DNA from 3 places in the Paenibacillus polygoni genome. Region 3 is predicted to be linked to each of the others. Evidence: predicted binding sites of a transcription regulator. Region 3 holds the regulator's gene; each other region holds the start of a gene.
The links. The regulator LexA, encoded in region 3, represses DNA repair genes until DNA is damaged. The targets are predictions, from matches to a motif close to CGAACATATGTTCG.
Positions count from the first base shown of each region.

Region 1: the regulator LexA is predicted to act here: its motif matches at 5,106-5,119, upstream of addB (helicase-exonuclease AddAB subunit AddB).
Region 2: the regulator LexA is predicted to act here: its motif matches at 4,169-4,182, upstream of recA (recombinase RecA).

Region 1 covers NZ_CP127162.1:3,794,393-3,802,518, reverse strand. The annotation lists gene QPK24_RS18200 (16S rRNA (uracil(1498)-N(3))-methyltransferase) at 1-535, shown strand, start outside; gene mtaB (tRNA (N(6)-L-threonylcarbamoyladenosine(37)-C(2))-methylthiotransferase MtaB) at 538-1,890, shown strand; gene QPK24_RS18190 (NUDIX hydrolase) at 1,986-2,423, shown strand; gene QPK24_RS18185 (Na/Pi cotransporter family protein) at 2,528-3,493, opposite strand; gene QPK24_RS18180 (class I SAM-dependent rRNA methyltransferase) at 3,625-4,992, shown strand; gene addB (helicase-exonuclease AddAB subunit AddB) at 5,295-8,126, shown strand, end outside.
Region 2 covers NZ_CP127162.1:1,927,841-1,935,966, forward strand. The annotation lists gene QPK24_RS09270 (DUF3388 domain-containing protein) at 1-9, shown strand, start outside; gene QPK24_RS09275 (helix-turn-helix domain-containing protein) at 92-1,072, shown strand; gene QPK24_RS09280 (YajQ family cyclic di-GMP-binding protein) at 1,225-1,713, shown strand; gene pgsA (CDP-diacylglycerol--glycerol-3-phosphate 3-phosphatidyltransferase) at 1,897-2,478, shown strand; gene QPK24_RS09290 (competence/damage-inducible protein A) at 2,599-3,864, shown strand; gene recA (recombinase RecA) at 4,253-5,314, shown strand; gene QPK24_RS09300 (regulatory protein RecX) at 5,544-6,272, shown strand; gene rny (ribonuclease Y) at 6,600-8,126, shown strand, end outside.
Region 3 covers NZ_CP127162.1:3,260,915-3,269,040, forward strand. The annotation lists gene QPK24_RS15605 (HAD family hydrolase) at 1-700, opposite strand, end outside; gene QPK24_RS15610 (hypothetical protein) at 730-1,257, opposite strand; gene QPK24_RS15615 (LysM peptidoglycan-binding domain-containing protein) at 1,679-2,050, opposite strand; gene lexA (transcriptional repressor LexA) at 2,229-2,855, shown strand; gene QPK24_RS15625 (hypothetical protein) at 2,983-3,405, opposite strand; gene QPK24_RS15630 (CPBP family intramembrane glutamic endopeptidase) at 3,577-4,278, opposite strand; gene QPK24_RS15635 (MerR family transcriptional regulator) at 4,368-5,111, shown strand; gene QPK24_RS15640 (abortive infection family protein) at 5,843-6,769, opposite strand; one part of gene QPK24_RS15645 (IS3 family transposase) at 6,869-7,253, shown strand; one part of gene QPK24_RS15645 (IS3 family transposase) at 7,253-8,126, shown strand, end outside.

The DNA.
Region 1 (8,126 bases), 530 kb from region 3:
CATCGCCCAAAGCTTGCCTAAAGGGGACAAGATGGAACTGGTTATCCAGAAATGCACTGAAATTGGAGCTGCCGTGTTTGTTCCTTTCGTCTCGGAGCGAACCATCGTGCAGTATGATGCCAAGAAAGAAGGCAAACGTCTGGAGCGCTGGCGGAAAATTGCCAAAGAAGCAGCCGAGCAAAGCCATCGCAACAAAGTTCCGGAGATCACGGAATCAAAGTCATGGAAAGAACTTTTGGCTTCTTTTGAAGACTATGATCTCGTATGTTATTGTTATGAAAAAGAACAAGGATTGCAGCTGCGCGATGTGGTGAAGCCATTTGCTGACAAACTGAAAGCAGATCCAAGTATAGATCCCTGTGTTCTTGTGATCGTGGGCCCAGAAGGCGGATTTACTACAGGGGAGTCTGAAGCAGCGGAAGCAGCGGGAGCAAAGTCAGTTGGACTAGGTAAACGAATTTTGCGAGCAGAAACGGCCGGGATGCTGGCTTTAACATGTATCTTATATGAAACTGAGGAAATGGGAGGAATGTAATTATGCCATCCGTGGCGTTTTACACCTTGGGTTGTAAAGTTAACTTTTATGATACTGAAGCCATTTGGCAACAATTTAAAGATGCAGGATACGAGCAAGTAGATTTTGATTCTCAGACAGCAGATGTCTATCTGATTAACACTTGTACGGTTACGAACACAGGCGACAAAAAGAGTCGGCAGATTATTCGCCGCGCTGTTCGCCGTAATCCTAATGCTATTATTGCAGTAACAGGTTGCTATGCACAAACTTCACCAGCTGAGATTATGGATATTCCCGGAGTAGACCTTGTTGTAGGTAACCAGGACCGTGATAAAATCATCCCGTACGTCAACCAAATCAAGCAAACTCGTGAGCCGGTTAATGCAGTACGGAATATTATGAAAACGCGTGTGTTTGAAGAAATGGACGTACCTGATTTTGCAGACCGTACCCGGGCATTTTTGAAAATTCAAGATGGGTGCAACAATTTCTGTACGTTCTGTATTATCCCATGGGCAAGAGGTTTATCTCGCAGCCGTGATTCGCAGAGTATTATTACGCAGGCTCATCAGCTCGTAGAAGCCGGATACAAGGAGATTGTGTTAACTGGTATTCATACAGGCGGCTATGGTGATGATCTGGACAATTATGACTTGTCGAGCCTTTTATGGGATTTAGACCGTGTAGACGGATTAGAACGTATTCGGATCAGCTCCATTGAGGCTAGCCAAATCGACGATCGTATGCTCGATGTGCTAAACCGCTCATCAAAAATGTGCCGCCATTTTCATATTCCGCTCCAAGCGGGGGATGATAACGTCCTGAAACGGATGCGCCGTAAGTATACAACAGAACAGTTCTATAACAAAATGCTTCGCATTCGTGAAGCCATGCCGGAAGTAGGGATTACAACGGATGTAATCGTTGGATTCCCGGGGGAAACAGATGAGATGTACAGAAATGGATACGAACTTATGAAAGCCATCAATTTCTCGGAAATGCATGTGTTCCCTTATTCCAAACGTACCGGTACTCCGGCTGCTCGCATGGAAGATCAAGTAGATGAAGAAGTGAAGAATGCACGCGTTCAGGAACTTTTACAATTATCTGACTCCATGAAGCTGGCTTACGCTCAGAAATTTGTGGGCGAGGTGCTGGAAGTTATTCCGGAAGGAAACGCTAAAGAAGGCAGAGTCAGCGGCAGACTGCATGGATATAGTGATAACTACATCCAAATGGAGTTTGACGGTTCCGAAGAACTTGTAGGCCAGCTGTGCCGTGTCAAAATGACGAAGGCTGGCGTGGACGCAAGCGAAGGACAACTCGTACGTGTCATGGAAAACCAAGAAAACCAAGCTAAGATTATAATATAAAAAAGATGGCAAGGATTTCACTGCTTAGGAAGAGGAACTAACCTCGATCCCTAGGTTGCTGAAATCCTTGTTTGTCCAAAGAGAGGGGAATCGACATTATGGCAGCTAAAGAAATTTCAGCGGGTGGAGTCGTATACCGAAATACAGAAGAAGGTCTTGAAATTCAATTAATCGTAGACAGATATGCTAAAATCTCACTGGCAAAAGGAAAAATGGAGCCAGGGGAAACGATTGAAGAGACGGCACTGCGTGAAATCCAGGAAGAAACAGGCATGATCGGAAAAATCATTGAACCTGTAGATGTCATTAAATATACGTATGAACATTCTTCACTTGGAACCGTGGATAAAGAAGTTCACTATTACCTCGTGGAAGCACTAAGTGGAGATTTGCAGCCGCAGGTTGAAGAAATTAAAGGTGTAGCATGGTATAAACCGCTGGAAGCTTGGGAAAAGCAAAAGCAAAATGGCTACGATAACAACGATAAAATTTTGAAGCAGGCCCTTCAAAAGCTTGGTATTGAAGTAAAGTAGGCTGATAAAATCAGGCTGTATATTTGGGGTGCAAAATGTTTTCACCTGTAAGATGTTTTTATTGGCAAAAGGTTTTCTGGGTGCAAAAGAAATGCCAGGTGTGTTTATTTTTGCTCTAAACGATCCCATATTTTTAGATAACAGAGCGGCAGGGCGAGCAGGGAACATACGATATTAAAAATGGTCTGAGCATGTGCAATCTGTGCACCGGGATCACTGGTGAAATAAGCAGCTGCTGCATAAAGCCAGTGAATCAGCGGGATAAACAGCAGTGCTCCTGAGACATTTAGCAGGACGTGAGACCAAGCGACAAAATGACCGGCTTTACTTCCACCAGCTGCGGCCATGACCGCGGTAACACAGGTTCCGACATTGGAACCGAGTACAATCGCGATACCCACTTCTGGGGGGAGTACACCAGAGCTGGCAAGTCCAATGGCCATGCCGATCACTGCTGCACTGCTGTGTACAATGGCGGTGAGGCATGCCCCCGCGATCACGCCCCACCAGACACTGTGACTCGCCTGGTGAATAAACCAAGGGAAAAGCCCTCCTTGTTCCAAGGCGGGGCCTGCTTTTTGCATAACGAATATACCTAACATAACAAGGGAAAAACCTGCCCCTGCAAGAAGCACATACTGGATATTCCATATCGAAGCAGAAACACGTCTGCTTGCTTTTGTTTCTCCTAGCATGACGGTTACAGCCCATGCTCCCAAAAAGAAAAGTAACATCGGTAAAGCGTATTTTCCAATCTGGAGACTTAGCAGTTCTGTGGTAATACAGGTACCAATATTACTTCCGAGAATAATGCTGAGTGTTCTTGCATAACTAAGGAGTCTCGCGTTAACTAAACCAATGGTCAGCACCGTGACGGCGGTACTGCTTTGAAGCACAGCCGTAATGCCTGTACTGAACAGCATACCCTTAAGGGGAGTGGAAGTAGCCCTTTCCAAAGAAGTGGCAAGAGAACGTCCGCCTGCCTTATGAAGGGAGGCTTCCATCAGTTTCATCCCTGCGAAGAACAGGATAAGACCATAAATGAGTGGAAACACAACAGATCTAATCATAGGGGGTATTGCACCTTCTCTCGCACAACTTGTCTCTTCTTCCATCTTATGTACAATAAGGGACGACCATGACAAGCAGGGAGACCTCCCGTGAGATCTAGTTTTGATTGATAAAAGGAGTTGTACGTATTTTGGCATCTGTAGTCCTTACGAAAAGCCGTAAGAAACGTATTGAACAGGGACATCCCTGGATATTTAAAAATGAAATTGAGTCGGTAGAAGGTCAGCCTCAGCCAGGCGAACTGGTAGAAGTAAAGAATCATCAAGGCCGTTATCTTGCTACCGGTTATTATAATCCGGCTTCACAAATTACCGTGAGGGTAGTGTCTTATGAACCCATTACAGCGATGGACAAAAACTTTTTTGTAAGTAGATTTGAGCAGGCATTACAGCACCGGGAACGTTTTGTAACGGGCGGCGACGCATATCGCTTGATTTATGGCGAAGCTGATTTTGTACCCGGCTTGACCGTTGATCGATTTGGAGATGTACTTGTTGTACAGCTGCTGACGCTTGCTATGGACAAGTGTCGTGACGTAATCGTAGAAGCTTTGGTGGAAGTAGTGAAACCAAAAGGAATTTACGAGCGCAGCGATGTAGGTGTTCGAGAGCTGGAAGGATTGGAGCAAGTCAAAGGGCTCCTCTACGGGAAATGTCCGCGGCATGTAACCGTAACTGAGAATGGACTGCTTATCAAAGTCGACATCGAGCAAGGACAGAAGACGGGGTATTTCTTTGATCAACGCGAGAATAGAGCTGCCATTCAGCCGCTGATGAAGGGCTGGGGTCATCGAAGTGGAATTACTTTGCAAGAAGTAGAAAAAGACGGGGAAATGACACGCGTACCTGTGAATAAAAGTGGAAAAGAAGTCACCTTCCCTTATTGGGATGGTGCTACGGTTCTCGAATGTTTCTCACATACAGGCAGCTTTACGCTGAATGCTTGTAAATATGGTGCAAAACAAGTGACTTGTCTTGATATATCAGAGCATGCCATTGAGAGTGCACGTGAAAACGTAAAGCTGAATGGATTTGAAGACCGAGTTGAATTCGTGGTGGACGATGCGTTCCAGTACTTGAGAAATCAAGTAAAAGGGCTTGAAGAACGTGCAGAACGTGCAAAAGGGGATAAAAAAGTCGACACTTCCAAAGCAATGACCGCAGGAGGCGGACGAACTTTTGATGTGGTTATTCTCGATCCTCCAGCTTTTGCGAAAACACGAGGCGCAGTAAAAGGTGCTGTTCGTGGATACAAGGATATTAACCTGCACGGAATGAAGCTTGTCAACGAAGGCGGATATCTTGTCACTGCAAGTTGTTCTTATCATATGCGCCCAGATCTGTTCCTTGAAACCATTCAAGATGCAGCTGCAGATGCGGGCAAAATTTTGCGTCTGCTCGAATGGCGTGCAGCGGGTAAAGATCATCCGCAAATTTTAGGCGTAGAAGAAGGTCATTATCTGAAATTCGCCATTTTTGAAGTGCGTTCCAAATCATAAATAAGAATCAGCCGTAAGCGGTAAGATGAGAAAAAAGCATCTGTTCACTCTTTATTTCTAAGAGCAGCAGGTGCTTTTTTTTGCATGAAGCCTGCTTTACTGGCTTCTATTACCAAACGCATGTTCCTATTCGCAGAGGTATGGTATACTGAAATGACAGAATGTTAAAAGAAAGTTAAGGGAGCATATTGAGAGATATTCTCCTGTTTTCATAGATATTTTCATAGATATTTTATAGATCGGATAGAGATGAATAATTTATATTTCACACATAAAAAATGAGAGAAAGCGAGGGGTAACCATTGCCTCTTCATATGCTTATAGGCCGTGCAGGCACTGGAAAAAGCAGTACAATCATCAAGGAGATTACGGAAGAACTTCGTCAGAATCCTGGAGGGAAACCTATCATTCTGATTGTTCCTGAACAAGCCTCCTTTCAGACAGAGACAACACTGATTCGCTCCCATGAGATTAAAGGTTCAGTCCGGGCTCAGGTACTCGATTTTCGCAGACTTAGTTACCGGGTTATGCAGGAAACGAACGGTTCGGCACTGATTCCTGTTGGTTCAGAAGGTAAGAAAATGCTGCTGTACAAAATTGTACAGCGGCGCAAAGACGAGCTCAAAATTTTCACCGCATCAGGTGGTCAGATGGGGTTTGTAGGGCATTTAAATAATCTGTTTGCCGAACTGAAACGCTACGGAGAACCGGAACGGGCCATCAAAGAAGAGCTTGAAAATGCAGAACAGCTTCCAGGAGCAGGAACGATTTTACGTCATAAAATGCATGATATTGCTGCCATCTATCGTGATTTTGAGGACGAAGTATCTCGTTTTCATATGGATGAAGAGGATACGCTTGTGAAACTCGGTCATCAGCTTCCTGAGTCGGATTATGTGAGAGAGGCAGATATATGGATCGACGGGTTTCGCAGTTTTACTCCGCAGGAACTTGCGGTGATTCGGCAGCTGATTATTCATGCTAGATCCGTAACCATTGCCTTAACCCTGGACCGTCCTTATGGCGAAGGGGAACAACCACAAGAGTTAAACCTGTTTTATCCGTCGGCTTCCGCTTATATCAAGCTGAACGGGATCGCATCAGAGCTTGGTGAATCCACTCGTACGACGATACTTGCACCGGAGATATCGCCGCGTTTTGCTTCTTCTGCACTGGCTCATTTGGAGTCAGGATTTGAGAAGCGAAGAGTGATGCCAGCAGGCAAGGATGACGGCGGGATTGAGATTCGCAGTGCTGCAAGCAGCCGAGTTGAAGTGGAAGGGATGCTAAGAGAGATAGGACGACTTGTACGTGAAGAGAATGTCCGTTACCGCGATATCGCGGTCCTGGTTAGAAATATAGAAGCGTATGAAAATATAATATCCCCTCTCTTCCAAGATTACGATATTCCTTATTTTCTTGATAAACGCAGAGATGAACTTCATCATCCATTAGCAGAATTCTTGAGATCAGCAATGGACATTGTGCGGCATCGCTGGCGGTATGAGGATGTATTCCGTGCGGTCAAGACCGACCTGCTTCTTCCACTTGATGGCTCAGTCAGCCGTTATCATATGGACATACTTGAGAATTATGTGCTTGCAAGCGGGATCTCTGGTTATCGTTGGACGGATGGGAAACCGTGGAGAGCCGCCCCAAGCTTATCTTTGGAAGAAGAAGAAGGGGCAGAGGCTCAGCGTGAAGAGGCAAGCCGTGAAACGGTTCAGATGCTTGAGAGGTGCCGAGAGGTGATTACTTCTCCGCTGTTTGCTTTTGAGAAAAGAGTCAAAAAAGCAAAAACAGCAAAAGAGTTCTGTTCGGCTCTATTTTTGCTTTTGGAAGAGGCGGAAATTGCAAAGAAACTTGATGCACGAAGTCATGAGGCGCTCAAGACAGGTAAGCCGGAAAAAGCACGAGAACATCGCGGGATGTGGGGAGCGGTGCTTGAACTTTTAGATCAAGTCGTAGAAATGATGGGCGAAGAAAAAATGGATGCAGAACTTTTTGCCGGCATTTTGGAAACAGGCTTGTCAGAGCTGAAACTCGGTTTAGTTCCGCCTGCTTTGGATCAAGTTCTCGTAGGTTCCATGGACAGATCCCGCACAGGAAACGTCAGTCATATTTTCATCCTTGGAGCAGTTGATGGGGTGCTTCCGCAAATACAAACAGAGGAGGGCGTCCTTACGGAAACCGAACGGGCAGCTCTCACTGAATATGGAATGCAGCTTGGCCCGGATATAAATCGGAAGATGCAAGATGAACGTTTTCTTATCTACAGTGCTTTTACTCAGCCAAGCCATAAATTATGGATAAGTTATCCTCAAAGTGATGAGGACGGAAAGGCACTTCATCCTTCTGAAATGATTCGTTATTTGAAACGGATGTTTCCGGAGCTAAAAGAGAAGACATTGCTGGACGAACCAGCGTCAAGCGATCCATCGGAAGAACATGAGCAGTATATAACACATTCAGATAAGACCATGGCTCATTTGATCAGCCAGCTTCGGGAATGGCGTAGGGGTCAGGCAATCCCGGCATTTTGGTGGGATGTATATAATTGGTATCTACATCAGCCGGACAAGCAGATACGACTCGAGCGAATGCTTGGATCTGTTTTCTATGAGAACCGGACAAGGTCTCTAACTAAGGCTACCAGCAGAAAGTTATACGGTAACAAGCTGAAGACAAGCGTTTCTCGTATGGAACGTTTTGCAATGTGTCCATTCTCTCACTTTGCTTCACATGGACTGAAGCTGAAAGAACGTCAAGTCTATCGCCTGAAAGCACCGGATATCGGGCAGTTGTTCCATGCGGCGCTGAGCAAGATGGCAAGCCGGCTGAAAGAGCAAAATCGAAATTGGGGCGCACTGACCAAAGAGGAATGTGTACAGGAAGCAGAAGCAACGGTAGATATACTTGCACCTCAGCTGCAAGGTGAAATTTTACTGAGTTCAGCTCGGTACGGATACATTTTTAGAAAGCTGAAAAACATTGTCAGCCGAGCCTCCATCATCTTAGGAGAACAGTCGAAACGCGGGAATTTTGAGCCGCTGGCACTCGAACTCGATTTTGGACCAGATAAATCGCTGCCGCCGCTTACATTTGAATTGGCCAATGGAGTTGTCATGGAGATC
Region 2 (8,126 bases), 1.3 Mb from region 3:
GATCTGTAAAGGTACAGCGATAATTTAAAGAAATGTGTTTTTTATAAATGAAATACATCTTGGATAAGACAAAAAAAGAGGAGGAATTCGCATGTCTGAACTGGGTCAGCAGTTGAAGGAGGCCCGGCTGCAAAAAGGACTAAGCCTTGATGATGTTCAAGAAATGACAAAGATTAGAAAAAGGTATCTTGAAGCAATTGAATCTGGAGATTATAAAGTTCTCCCTGGCAGCTTTTATGTGCGAGCATTTATTAAAACCTATGCAGAAACGGTAGGTTTGAACCCCGATGAGCTACTCGAAGGACATAAGAAGGATGTTCCAGATTCTGAACAAGAAGCTACAATGGAACCGGTTATTACGAAGCGTTCCAGCCGTCCGGCATCAGAGCGTAATAATAAATGGTTGACTACTGTATTACCTTGGACTTTTTTGGCTCTCATTCTAGTTCTCATTTACGTTTATGTAAGTAATGCGGATAAGAATCAAGCTGAGACTCCAAATAATCCTGATACGGAGCAACAGGTGAACCCACCTGTAAATGAGACGCCAACACCACCTGTAGACGAAGAGGTTCCCGGCGAGGATACAGAGGAGCCAGGTACCGATGTAGGCGGTGGGGATCAGCAAGATCCAAGTGATACAGAAGATATTCCAGCTGAAGAAGAACCTGCTGAGGAGCCTGCTGAACAGCCAGTGACGATTACGCAGAGCGGCAAAGCAGGGAATATTACCATCTTTGATGTTGCTGGCGGTAGTGCTGATGAACCGGTGAAGGTTGTAATTAAAGCTTCAGGTCTTAGCTGGATGGAAGTATATGCAGGTGAGAACTCAAGTGGTGAGAAATTATTCAGAGATAACACAGCAGAAGGCCAAACTTACAGCTTTGATCTTGGTCCAGAAGGAATGTACATTAAATCCGGCTATGCTCCCGCTACGGAAATTACCGTTAATGGTGAAGTAGTTACCGATGGTAAAACGACGAATCGAATTCGTCTAGAGCGAGTGGAAGGTTCAAATTCTGATCAGAGCAATACGGCAGGCGAAGATGAATCTTCAGATTCTGGCGAGTAATTGCCTACTCTAACATGTACAGCGAAGTGTCGCTGTACATGTTTTTTCGAGTAAGGTTATCTGACAAGACTTTGAAAGAGATTCGATTTATGAACCCTATTCTAATATAATGTTACATAGGGCATCATGACTAATGAAAGGAAGTGGATCATATGAGTGAAAGTTCATTTGATATTGTATCCAAATTAGATTTGGCGGAACTAACGAACGCCGTAACCCAAGCAGAGAAAGAAATTGGGAGCCGTTACGATTTTAAAGGTAGTAAGAGCAGTCTTAAAATAGAGAAAGATGCGCTTATTATCGTTTCAGACGATGAATATAAACTAAATGCAGTCATTGACGTTTTACAGTCAAAGATGGTCAAAAGAGGTCTTCCGCTAAAAAATCTGGATTATGGTAAAGTTGAGCCTGCTTCAATGGGTACCGTGCGTCAGCGTCTTGGTTTTAAACAAGGAATTGATCAAGATAACGCTAAAAAAATTAATACTTTGATTCGTGACTCGAAGCGGAAAGTCAAAAGTCAAATTCAAGGCGATCAAATCAGGGTTACTGGAAAAAGCCGGGACGATCTTCAAGCGATTATTCAGTTGTTGCGCTCAAGTGATTTGCCTCTTGATCTTCAGTTTACTAACATGAAATAAAACAAATATGAATTCATGAGTAAATCTCTAGATGTTTTCATGCTTGATAGATGTAAGGAGTAGGGACTCATTAATAGAGATGTTGAAGGACTCATTACATATCTCATGAATGACAAAAAGACATAGGCGGGATTTGCTATTACTGCAGATCCCAAGTACGATCTAAAGGGGAGGGCGTCTTTCTTGAATTTACCCAACCGAATCACACTAGCAAGAATTTTCATGATTCCACTCATGATGATCTTTTTGCTAGTTGATTTTGATTTTTATCCATCTCCAATCCAGTTTGGTGATTATTCTCTTCCTTATAACCAGCTCATTGCTGTGATTATTTTTATCGTAGCAGCGAGTACTGATGGGATTGACGGCTACATCGCGCGAAAACACAATCTGGTTACCAATCTTGGTAAACTGCTTGATCCGCTTGCAGATAAACTTTTAATTACAGCAGTGCTTGTTTCTTTAGTTGAAATGGGCAGTGTACCTTCATGGATGGCTGTAGTTATCATCAGTCGTGAATTTGCGGTAACAGGATTACGTCAGGTAGCGCTGCTGGATGGTTCCGTTGTAGCTGCCAGCTCTTGGGGCAAAGTGAAGACAGTAACTCAAATTATTGCAATTTCTCTTTTGTTATTGAATAATTTCCCGTTTGCTTTTATATCCATCCCGGTGGATGTTATTTTCATCTGGCTGGCAACGATCGTCACTCTGTACTCTGGAATCGACTATTTTGTTAAGAACAAGCATCTTCTTCGTCAAAATTAAGCTTAAACCTAAGCGTAATTGTTTAATATAATTTTATAATTCAACTTGAAAGAGCAATAGGTGAATCCTATTGCTCTTTTGGGGACTAGAAACATAAGCAGGGAGACTGGAGGAGTTAACATGAAAGCAGAGATCATCGCAGTAGGTACAGAACTTTTACTTGGTCAAATCGTGAATACGAATGCTCAGTTCCTATCAAAGGAGCTTGCTGCCATTGGTGTGGATGTATATTTTCAGACGGTTGTCGGCGATAATGCGAGCCGGATGAGAGAAGCGATAGAAACGGCGCGAAGCCGTGCAGATATTGTTGTTTTTTCAGGCGGAATCGGTCCGACTCAAGATGATATTACGAAGGATGTTTTAGCCGATCTTCTGGGACTGAATCTTCTGATGGATCAGCGTTCCTTGGATCAGATTGAGAAAATGTTCACTAGACGCGGTACGATGATGACCGAAAATAATAAACGTCAAGCTACTATTATAGAAGGAGCAAGTCCGCTGCTTAACGAAACGGGACTAGCACTTGGAAATGCGATTAGTCATGAAGGAACCCATTATATTATTCTTCCTGGTCCACCAAAAGAGCTTAAGCCCATGTTTACAAATCAGGTATTGCCTTGGCTGTATCAGCATGTTTTAGCTGGCGAAATGCCGATATATTCAAAAATGCTTAAGTTCGCCGGCATTGGTGAATCCATGCTGGAGGACAAGCTGAAAGATTTGATTACAAGTCAAACGGATCCTACAATTGCACCTTATGCAAGCGAAGGAGAGGTTACCGTACGAATCTCAACAAAGGCTCCAAGTGAAAGAGAAGCCATGGTGAAGTTAAACGAGCTTGAGCTTCTTATTCAGCAGCGTTTACCGGAGCATATGTATGCAAGCCATGATATTCCGATTGAACATGTGATCGTTGAAATGATGGCAGATCGCGAACAGACGCTTGCCGCAGCTGAAAGCTGCACAGGGGGACTCCTGATGGCCCTTCTAACTTCTATTCCAGGGAGCGGGACCATGCTTCGCGGCGGATTTGTAGTTTACTCTAATGAAATGAAAGAGAAGCTTCTGAATGTGCCGCATCATTATCTCGAAGGTGAGGATGCACCTGGGGCTGTGAGTCCTGAAGTAGCGAAAGTACTCGCAGAACAGGCTCGGATGGTTGCCGATTCAGACTTCGGACTATCCATTACGGGTGTGGCAGGTCCGGGATATTCAGAGCGAAAAGAAGTAGGTCTTGTCTACATTGGTATAGCTGAACGAGACAAAGAGACAGAAGTTCATGAATTAAAACTGAGCGGTAATCGGGAGACGATTCGAATTCGTTCTGCTAAAACCATTTTATATCGTTTGTGGCGCCGACTGGTTGAGAACGAAAAACTAAACTAGATCAACGGTTACAAAGCAGCTAAAGAACAAGTACGATCAGTACTATAAGTGAATCAATTTCATAATACATTTAGTTGCTCTAGTCAAAATTGTATATAGATCAAATTAGATTGATCTGTATATAGTTACTAGTTCATTATTTAGTGAGTTATAAAAATGATTCCATTTATAAATGTTTGACGCTTTTGATTTGAACCAGTATACTACAAGTAATCGGAAGAACCGGGCGCAAATCAGAATTTGCACAGGTTCTTCCTTTTTTATGCTCTGAGGATCAGCGGGCCCCTGGTCTCTCCAAAAAAAACGAATGTATGTTCTCAAAAAATGCTTGGCAAACGAGACCAAAGAGAGTATCATAGAGTTATAAACATAGAAGGATGTGAGTTTATTGTCAGATCGTCGTGCAGCGTTAGATATGGCGCTACGTCAAATAGAGAAACAATTCGGTAAAGGTTCAATTATGAAACTGGGTGAATCAACTCACATGCAAGTAGAAATTGTACCCAGTGGATCGATTGCTTTAGATATTGCACTAGGAACCGGCGGATTTCCAAGAGGTCGGATTATTGAAATATATGGACCAGAATCATCAGGTAAAACAACTGTTGCACTCCATGCTATTGCTGAAGTTCAAAAGGCAGGCGGACAAGCTGCATTTATTGATGCAGAACATGCGCTTGACCCGCAATATGCAAGCAAACTGGGTGTAAATATCGATGAACTACTTCTTTCTCAACCAGATACAGGGGAACAAGGTCTTGAAATTGCTGAAGCTCTTGTAAGAAGTGGTGCTGTTGATATTGTGGTTATTGACTCTGTTGCTGCACTTGTGCCTAAGGCAGAGATTGAAGGAGACATGGGAGATTCTCACGTAGGTCTTCAAGCTCGTCTGATGTCTCAAGCGCTTCGTAAGCTGTCTGGTGCAATCAGTAAGTCCAAGACGATTGCAATCTTTATTAATCAGCTCCGTGAAAAAGTAGGGGTTATGTTCGGTAATCCAGAGACAACGCCAGGTGGACGCGCACTGAAGTTCTATTCTACCGTTCGTCTTGATGTTCGCCGGATTGAAAGCATTAAAATGGGTAACGACGTTGTCGGAAACCGTACAAGAGTTAAAGTTGTCAAGAATAAAGTTGCTCCTCCGTTCAAACAAGCGGAAGTCGACATTATGTATGGTGAAGGGATTTCCAAGGAAGGAAGTCTTATTGATATCGGTACGGAACATGGGATTGTTGATAAGAGTGGTGCTTGGTACTCTTACAGCGGTGAGCGTTTAGGTCAAGGTCGTGAGAATGCAAAACAATTCTTGAAAGAGAATCCAGCGATCGCTCAAACGATTGAACAAAAGATTCGTGAAGCAAGCAATTTGACGACTGTGGTTGAAGCTCCTTCTGAAGCAGATAAAGCGAAAGAAGCGCAAGAGGAACAGGAATTGTTTGAGGTCGAATAAAAAGATTTGCCAAATTGAGAACAAGGTACCTGTAAAGGACATGTCTTTCCTGGCAGAATAGATGTTATTAATACTCTAATATAACGGTAATACAACAGTATGAACTGTCAGGAACGCTTTATAGTGTAAAAGTAAGAAACCGCGGCTTATTTTGGCTGCGGTTTTTTTATATGTAATAAGTCTAGACACAGTAGACAATAAAACAAGGCATCAGGGAAGGCGTGGTAAAGTGAGAGATTACGAGGAGTTCGATCGTAATGAAGAAGAACAAATAGGGATTAGCCATTTCCCTGATCAAATGCTTGAAATTACACGGGTAGAAAAAAAGAAAGGGCGCGATTCAAGGTATACCATCTATTTTGGAGAATATGAGTTATCCGTCCTTGAAGATGTAATGATTAAATATCGAATGATTAAAGGGAACACGTTTCATAAAAATGAGCTCGAAGAGATCGTAGTTGCAGATGAAAAACAGCGTGCTTATGTTCAGGGACTGCGTTTTCTCGGACGTAAAGCAAGAACTCGTCATGAAATAGCAAAGAAATTAAAAGAAAAAGAGTTCACACTGCCTATCATAGAAGAAATAGTAACAAGACTGGAGCAAGAGGGACTCATAGACGATACGTTATATGCTAAAGAGTGGACTAGACAGCGTATTTCAAATCATCGCAAGGGAAAACTGTGGGTAGGTCAGGAGCTGCGTCAGAAAGGCATTACGAAAGAAGATATTACAGAGGCACTTGGCGAAATCAGTGTGGAAGAAGAGTGGAACAGCGCTCTTTTGGTAGGACGCAAAAAATGGAATCAGATCAAAGGTGATCTTACGGAAAAGAAACGAAAAACGTACCCTTTTCTGATGAGAAGAGGATACTCAGGAGAAGTGACAAGAAAGGTAATGGCACAGCTTGAACTCGAAAGTTCTGAGGAGGAACAGGAGTTTGAAGAGGATTTTAGGTAAAACAGGGTGTCCTCGATCCCGAAAATGTTCATTCTCTTGACAATATCTTAATACGAATACTAAAATGTACATGAGCCTATGCAACAAAAAAAGTATTTTTTCCTTCCAAAAAAGTACATTTGATGCAGAGTCTTGTATAAAGGCAGTAGTGTAAGTCCGCCATGTCCTGCGGCGGTAGAGTGTACATGCCCTGGCGTGTACAAAAAAAGAAACAGTGAATTTCACTGTATGGATTTTTTTGTGAAAAGTGTAGTCTTGAAATGCAAACAAAAACATGAATATCCCAAGGAGAAATCCCTTGGAGGAATCAACGAGGAGGTGAACAGAATGAGTGCTATCGCCTGGTTAATTCTCGTTGTTGCCGCTTTAGTTTTTGGGATTATTGGGTTCCTTGCCGGATATTTTATTCGCAAATCTTTAGCTGAAGCTAAAATTTCCAGTGCTGAAGAAGCTGCAGTCCAAATCGTAGAAAATGCGAGAAAAGACGCAGAAGCATTGAAGAAAGAAACGGTACTTGAAGCGAAAGATGAAGTCCATCGTGTTCGTACCGAAGCTGAAAAAGACATTCGTGAACGTCGAAATGAAATTCAACGACAAGAAAGACGATTGTTGCAAAAGGAAGAATCGCTGGATAAAAAAATGGATTCCTTGGAACGCAAAGAAGAACAAGTGGCCAACAAAGAGAAGCGAATTGATGAGACGCAGCAACAAATTGAAACAATCTACAAGAGTCAGGTAACGGAGCTTGAAAGAATCTCCAATCTGACAATGGAAGATGCTCGGAGCATCATTCTGTCCAATGTAGAGCAAGAAGTTCGTCATGAAACGGCTCAAATGATTAAAGATATTGAGCAACAAGCGAAAGAAGAGGCGGATAAGAAATCCCGCGAGATTATTACACTGGCGATCCAGCGTTGTGCAGCTGATCATGTTGCCGAAACTACGGTATCGGTCGTGACACTGCCTAACGAAGAGATGAAAGGACGTATTATCGGTCGTGAAGGCCGTAATATTCGTGCACTTGAAACCCTTACAGGGATTGATCTCATTATTGATGATACTCCGGAAGCAGTTATTCTCTCTGGTTTTGACCCAATTCGTCGCGAGATTGCAAGAACCGCCTTGGAAAAATTGGTGGCAGATGGACGTATCCATCCTGCACGAATTGAAGAGATGGTTGAAAAATCGCGTAAAGAAGTGGATGAGCGTATTCGCGAATACGGTGAACAAGCTACTTTTGAAGTAGGAGTTCATGGTCTACATCCAGATCTAATCAAAATTCTCGGACGACTTAAATTCCGTACAAGCTATGGACAAAACGTGTTGAAGCATTCGATGGAAGTTGCTTATCTGACAGGGCTTATGGCTGGAGAGCTTGGCGAAGATATCGTACTTGCTAAAAGAGCTGGCCTGCTGCATGACATTGGTAAAGCACTCGATCACGAAGTGGAAGGTTCACACGTGGAAATCGGCGTGGAATTAGCGAAAAAATATAAAGAGCATCCTGTTGTTATTAATAGTATTGCTTCCCATCATGGTGATGAAGAAGCTACTTCTGTTATTGCAATGTTGGTTGGAGCAGCTGATGCATTATCTGCTGCAAGACCGGGTGCACGTCGTGAGACACTAGAGACTTACATTAAACGCTTGGAAAAACTAGAAGCAATCTCCGAATCATTCGATGGAGTTGAAAAATCGTACGCGATTCAAGCAGGTCGTGAAATTCGTGTTATGGTACAACCCGATAAGATCGATGATGCTGAAGCATTCCGCTTAGCACGCGATATTTCGAAAATGATTGAGAACGAATTAGATTATCCAGGACATATTAAAGTAACGGTCCTCAGAGAAACA
Region 3 (8,126 bases):
TAATCCAAACAGCTTTAATTCCTGCGGAGAGCGCACCCTTAATATCAGTAGTCAGCTTGTCCCCGACCATTAACGCCTCCTCAGCAGACACATCAAGCTGGGATAAAGCATGATGGAATATCGAAGCATCCGGCTTTCCTTTACCAAACTGCCCAGAAATAATAATGTGATCAAAATAAGGGACCAAATCAGGAACACCATCGAGCTTCTCTTGCTGTAAAGAAGGACATCCATTGGTGAGCAGCAGCAGCTTCACTTTACCTTTCAGCTCGGTTAGAACTTCGAGAGTTTCATCATACATATAAGGACGAGATCTTCTCTCTTCACCAAATTTGTCAGCTAACTCTGCACCTAGTTCACTATCATTCACACCAAGTGCCGCAAGACCGTTTGTCCAAGCGTCTTTACGATATCCGGGTACTAATTGTTCGAGCTTTCTAAATTCTGGCTGTTCCCCGGCATTAAATTTCGCCCATAGTCCCTCAAAGGGATTGATGCCAATCAGTTTCGTAAATGGATATGTTTCATAAGATTCATACAGCTTTCTAGCTTCATCTCTTACCGATACTTCAAGTTCATGAGGATCTACACCGCATTTTTTTGAGGCATAGAGACATGTTTCGTAGAAAGCTTCTTCTACACTTTTTTCATCCCACAGCAGGGTATCATCCAAGTCGAACATTACTGCTTTAATTGACATCTTGCTCTCTCCCCCTAGAGTTGATCGATTTATTTAGCTTCTTTAAGAGCTTTCTTATCCTCTACCGGAATCTGATGTGTCTGTGCAAAGGTAATGAGTCTTTCGCCCATTGCGTCAGTATCATACAAATTAAGCAAACGGCTGAAAGCCCAGTTACTGCCTTTAGCGTTGTGTTCAATAATGATCGAACCTTTATCTACCACAATGCGCTTAATGTCTTCTACACCAAGTGAACGTTCTCTGCTCAGCTTAATGGTCTTAATCCGTTTTTTCCCTACTTTAAGATAAGGACGGCGTAAGAAGTACATTAGTGCAAGTCCAATATAAAGGACAAATACAAACCAATCAAAACCAGACACACCGTCTTTTGTAACACCGCTGAGTGTTAGGAACATAAAAGCAAGTACGACGAGTACGAAAGGAAAGATAAAGGCTCTTCCTTTGAAAATATCTTCATTTTCTACTCCGGAACCAAGGACGGGTTGTCCCTTTTTTTTGCGGTTCTTATTTACTTTCTGTTGATTCCTTTTGACTGCTCTTTCAAATGAACTTGCCATGAAAATCCCCCTTTAAAATCTGTACATTGCAGTTATTCTATCATGGTAGTTATATACTAACTTTCCACTCATAACTATGATTAAACCTATACTTTTATCACGGGAATAATATGAGTTTAGTATAAAGGAAACTATCATCCTTCCTCTAAATTGCTCCCCTTAAAAAAGCACAATCTACTTAACTTTGCCATGTAAATAAAGGGTTGTCAAGGTATATACCTGTATGGCTGAACCTCGTTATGTAAACAACAAAAAAAGGACACAATTGTGAATTGCGCCCTTGCCGGTCGTCCATAAAAAAATGATATAAATAGCATAAAATGAACTGTATATGAAAGTGAACTGCATTAATTAGCAGATAACATTCAGATAACTTAACTGATAACATTCAGAAACGCTCAAAGTATATAAAGCATTTCCCCTACTCTACATGAGGTAAACTTAATACTTGCCCTGTTTGAATATCACTTGTTTCCATCACATTCAGCTGTTTGATTCGATCTATATATTCTCTCGTATCCATGTGATACGGTTTATGATCTAAAGCAATCGACCATAAGGAATCCCCTGTAGATACAACAAACTCTTGATAGGAAACAATTTCACTTGCGCTCGTAAGCACCGTCATAAACCCAGTTAGACACAAAAAAGAAACACTAAGAATAATAACAAGGCGAACCAAAAAACGTCTATTATTATCCATCATTTGATGAAATAACTTACCAAACAAAGTATGATCCTGAGCTCCTTCAGTATTGCTATAGATACTATTGTATGTACTGTATTTAAGCATATAAACCGTCCTCCAAACGTTTGTTCTCATTTCTATATTGATCACTATAACACGAACATGTGTTTTGGACAATAACTTTTTAGAACAATTGTTCGTTCTATTTTAGAACTAACGTTTGTACGAACGGAGGTTCTATGCTATAATTTTCCCAAACGTTATAAAGTGGAGTTGATACGGTATGTCGAAGGTGTCCAGCAGGCAATTAGCAATCTTGGAGTTTATACGAAATGAAGTTCGATTAAAAGGATATCCACCGTCCGTAAGAGAGATTGGTGAAGCTGTCGGACTCGCGTCCAGCTCCACTGTTCACGGACACTTGGATCGTTTGGAGAAGAAAGGTTTAATTCGCAGAGACCCTACGAAACCTCGTGCAATCGAGCTGTTAAGTCATGATGAGTTAGATGAGACAAGCCAGTTTGCTCAGACGGTTGTCAGAGTTCCTGTCGTTGGTAAGGTAACTGCAGGTATTCCTATTACTGCAACAGAGAATATCGAAGACTATTTCCCTCTCCCTATGCAATATGTTGGAGAAGAGAAAGTATTTATGTTGAATGTAGTAGGCGATAGTATGATCGAAGCGGGTATTGTCAATGGGGATTATGTCATTGTTCGTCAGCAGCAAACGGCTAACAATGGTGAGATTGTCGTAGCAATGACGGAAGATGATGAAGCTACAGTGAAGACTTTCTACAAAGAAAAAGATCATGTTCGTCTTCAGCCTGAGAATCCTACATATGAACCTCTCCGGCTTACAAAAGTAACGATACTAGGTAAAGTTATTGGTCTCTTCCGTGATTTTCATTAATTGATTTTTTATTTTTTGGTTTTTTATAGTTAAATATAAATGAATTACTGCACTTATATTCTTAAGCAGAGATCTTATAACGCAGATCTCTGCTTTTCTCGTTTTACTCCACTACTAATCATTAGGATCAACTTACCTCATCATTGATAAGTCCTTTTTCCCATTCCATTCTTAATTCATTTCCAAACTTCCTTACTTCAGTATCTGTTACATTCAGTTGGCAGGCTATCCTGGAATCATATAATCGTAATCGATATGTATCTTTCTCTTTCCGCTTTTCCCACTCCAATCCATAAAGGTGATTCTCAAAAGACATGTATAAATTATTTAGTATAAAGTCATTTAACATATCCAGCGGAAAAGCCGCTGTTACTTCAATGTAATTTTCAATAGTGAGATTTGTCCAACCAAAAATGAAGTCATGTACTTTTTCATGATTTAGATAATACTTAAAATTCAGCTGACAACCTTCAAATTTACCTGGAATACACTTAACAAAATTAAATTCAACATAGGTACCATTGCTAAATATATCTCGTAAAATTGCCATTTTATTCCCCTTTACATTAAAATTCATCCGGTCCTTTATATGTGTAGGAAATGTACTCAAATAATAACAAGGAATTTTGGCTTGTATCCAATTATTAAAAACATTCTAATTCGTCCAATAAATTCCGTAATACATAAATTCATCAGTATTCAACGTAAAATAATTATGTTTCTAACCCATTGCTGTTAACAATACCGCTATTGTATTAAACATTCCATGAACAATCATACCAGGCACGACCGATCCCGTGCGTTCGTAGGCCCATGCGAACACAATTCCACTAATAAAATTCACCGGCATGGCATTCAACGTGGGAAAATGTGCAAGTGTAAAGATTAGCGAACTAATCACAATCGCCCATCTCATACTTATACGAGTCCGCAGCCACTGATATATAAAACCACGGTAAAATATCTCTTCATAGATTGGTGACACGATCCCAGCTGAAGCAATACCTATGATCAAAGTAAATATAGTGACATTTTGCTGCAGACTCTCTGTTTTGCTGTTGTCCACCGTATTTCCAAAAAAGCTCGTGAGATAAACTGCCGTTACACTGGATACAATGAGGACTAATAACCAGAGCACGATTCTCCAACAATCTTTAGCAGGAAATCCTTTCACTCCTACATCCGCCCACGTCAACTTTTTCGGTCGTAAAGAAATTAAATACAATCCTAGCAAAAGCGTAATCGCAATAGTAAGCCCTGTAAGTGTTCCTGAATAAAGTGTGTTCTCTAACCATTTCTCATACAATGCCTGTAATGCGTATTTAATAACAATCATTACGAATACAAATTCAAGAGCAAGTAAAGCAGCTAGCTCACGCCATGTCCACAGTTCCGTATTCTTCCATATTTCTGTTCTAATCATTCTTAACCCCTCAATCCTCTATGATATAATTCAATGATATTAGGTGACGTTACGTTACCTGCAAGCTTTTTTGAGGAGGAAATAGAAACATGCATAGATGGACTACAGGACAAGTATCCAAACTGCGGAACATCTCCGTAAGGACACTGCGTTATTACGATCAAATCGGTCTCTTGACACCAAGTTATAGGGAAGATAATGGGCGTCGTCATTATTCAGAAGGAGATCTATTCACTCTCGAAAAAATAACTCTTCTTAAATCGTTGTCACTACCACTAGCAGACATTCAAAATGTAATAAACAAACTCTCTTTTCGCCATATTCTAGTCGCACATCATAATTATCTACAAGAGCAGCTCACTTCTCTTCAAAGCAGCATTTCTAACACCGCTTCCATAATCAACATGATCGATCTAGAAGGAACACTTTCCTGGGACCAGGTTTCTCATCTAGCCCATAACGTACAGCCTATATCTAAACAATGGGTCAATTACTTTAACGATGACGAAAGTGAATTTCTACAAAGTGCTCTCCCCAATCTAAGTAGTAACAACGAAACTACTCAGCAGTATATTTCTTTACTACGCCGAATTGAGCGGTGTATACAGCAATCTATCCCACCTGAATCTGATGAAGGTTATGATATTGCCTGCGAGTTAATAAATTTGTCACACGAAACCTTTAATGGAGACGAAAAATTGATGGAGAAGTTTTGGGAAGTCAGGAAGCTGCCTGCATTAGAGTCAGGTTTATATCCCGTATCTGAAGAAGTATTGAACTTTGTAGAGAACTGCATTGCTTGTGCTCTAGAAAAAGAGAAGGAACAGAAATGACAGAAAAAATATAAAGACTACAGAACTTTGGGGTCATTCTGTGGGCACTAATGGCAATAGACATTTCTCCAAAAAAATCCCTTGACGCTTAGAGGCACCAAGGGTTTCAAGTTTTAGTACAGTGTCAAACATTGATCGCGTTCACATTGATGTACTTGCGTTCTGTGTATAACCCAAAACATCAAAGGGCTTTTTAAATGTTATTCTATATACGTTTATTCGATATTGTGTTACTTCACCCTTCATAATCTTTTATAGTTCTCAGATTTTTGCAGGTGATTTTTTTAGTATATTGTAGGTGATTATAATTCAATAAATTTACTTTTGAATAAAAAGTATTTTATAGTGCTCCCTTTTATTCGAGATATCGAGTCTATCTTCAACAATCTCCATTCTATGTACACTAACATTCTCTTTTATAATAAAACATCGTATTGGAAATAAGCACTACTAAAATAAAATTCTTCGTTTTGGCTTTAACGAACCCTGTGGTAATCTGGCTCTCACTTCTAATTCTAAACTTTTCCATGATTCGACTGTACATCCAACCTTCTTCTACTCGCAAACAGACAGCCTCTATCTTCTTTTCTTCACTATATCGAATAAAATTTCAACCTTTCTTTGCTGGCATAACAAAAATCCCCTTCGGTTCTCCAGTGTTTGAGTTCATTGTAACATGTTCTCATTTTCCACTGTCTACCATGAGGGGATAATACCATTAAGTCATTTTATCATTTCATTTTTTCTTTGTATGCCTCAATAAGGAACACGATATTCGTTGCACATAAATGTAAGGCATAAGCGACTAGGTATCTTGGAATTTTGACGCTTTTTTCACCTTGACCGTGTCCGGTATTCTGGTTCCTAATTGTTGCAAGTCCTTCTAACGTCGTCTTTAACGAATTGAGCTGAGTTTGAAGATTAGAAGGGATAAGTTCCTTTTCAAACAACCCAGAAATTAAAGGACTTGCTGTTTGTTTTGATGGCAAGTTCCATCCTTTTTTTATAAAAATAGTTTTCATGGTGCTTTCAAATGCCTTCAATGCTTCAGTCACAGATTCTTTATCATTACCCTTTTTGAAATGTTGGTGAGCCTTCATAAACTCCTCTGAAGCTCCTTCAAATCCTTCTCCAAAAAGTAGGTTGACAGCAGGTTCAACAGCCTCATGATAAATATATTCAGAATCTACACGAACTATATTCTGATTAATATACTGATAACCAAGGCCATGTTCCTGGAACCTTTTATTGAGTTCCTCAATTGCGTCCTCTGGACTTTGAATTATTTCTTTATTTACCCAATTTCTGTGGTCATCCCTTACAACTATGTCTATCACTCTGAAAGATATTTCAATGATATCAAGAACTCTTTCAACTGAGTCTTCGTCTAGTAGAAAATTAAAACAATAATCGCGTGAATTATGTCCTTTTGTACTTAAAGAAAAAACCCCGTACTCCTTACATAATACTTTGTGAATAAAATCCCAAGTTTCATTTGAAGCTTCATTTTGGTAATAAGCACCTTTTGCATATTTACCAATCGCGTCTCGTAAAATATGAATTATTTGTACCCTCAACGTGTGAGGTAGTTCGTCATGCTTAAATATAGCCTGTTGATTTTCTTTATTTCTTTTAGAGAAGATATTAAAAATCCCCAATGTTATAAACTGTACCCTACAGAGTAGACACTTTGAAAAAAGTCTATCCTGTGGGGTACTTTTGTTTATAATAAGAAAAAAACATCGGAGCGAATAAAGATGACCAAACGATTATTTACGGAAAAAGAACAAGCCCAACTAAAGCGTAATCCTCATGTCCGATCTGTTAGCAACAAAGCGATTACATATACAGATGAGTTTAAACGACTATTTATTAATGAAAATAAGAAAGGAAAGTTACCCAGAACTATTTTTGAAGAAGCTGGCTTAGACGCTGAGCTAATCGGCATAAAACGCATCCATTCTGCTGGAAAGCGTTGGCGTGGAGCTTATCGTGAACATGGAGATGAAGGTCTACAGGATACAAGAAAAACAAACTCTGGTCGCCCCTTAGAGCGAGAATTAAGTTTAGAAGAAAAGGTTTTACGACTAGAAGCAAAAAATCGATTATTACAGGCTGAGAATGAACTTTTAAAAAAGCTCGATCTACTCGAAAGGCAGATGTTGAAGAAGAAATTAAACTCGTAACAAAACAGAAGTTTGAATTAATTCGTCAGACCATTGAAAAATATCAGCTAAATCGCTTGGTACACTATTTGTGTGAAACGATCGGTGTGTCTCGTTCTGGCTACTATAATTATTTCCACGAAAAATCAGTACGAAAGCGTACAGTACGCAATATAGCAGATGAAAAAGTAAGAGATATCATTTTAAAAGCCTATCATTTCCGTCGAAGAAAGAAAGGTGCTCGTCAAATTAAAATGACATTAAAAAATCAATATCATATCATTTACAACTTAAAACGAATTCGTCGCATCATGAAGAAGTTCAATATATTTTGTCCGATCCGAAAAGCGAATCCTTATCGTCGGATGGCGAAAGCGACGCACGAACACCGTACATGTCCAAACCTCTTGCAGCGCCAGTTTAAACAAGGTGTAGCAGGCAAGGTATTATTAACGGACATCACTTACTTATCCTACGCTCACGGTAAACGTGCGTATTTGTCGACGATAAAAGATGCCGAAACGAATGAGATTTTAGCCTATGAAATATCTGATAAGATCACTCTAGATATTGCTTTAAATACGCTACGCCAATTAAAACGCAATCATTCGCACTTTGCGAAAGATGCATTTATTCATTCAGATCAAGGATTCCACTACACAAATCCCCAGTTTCAAAAGTTGGTAAAGAAAATGAAATTAGGACAATCTATGTCACGCCGGGGAAACTGTTGGGATAATGCACCACAAGAATCTTTCTTTGGACATTTAAAAGATGAGATCGATTTAAAGACCTGTGAGACCTTACACGATGTGAAACGTGAAGTGAGAAGTTATATGCTCTATTACAA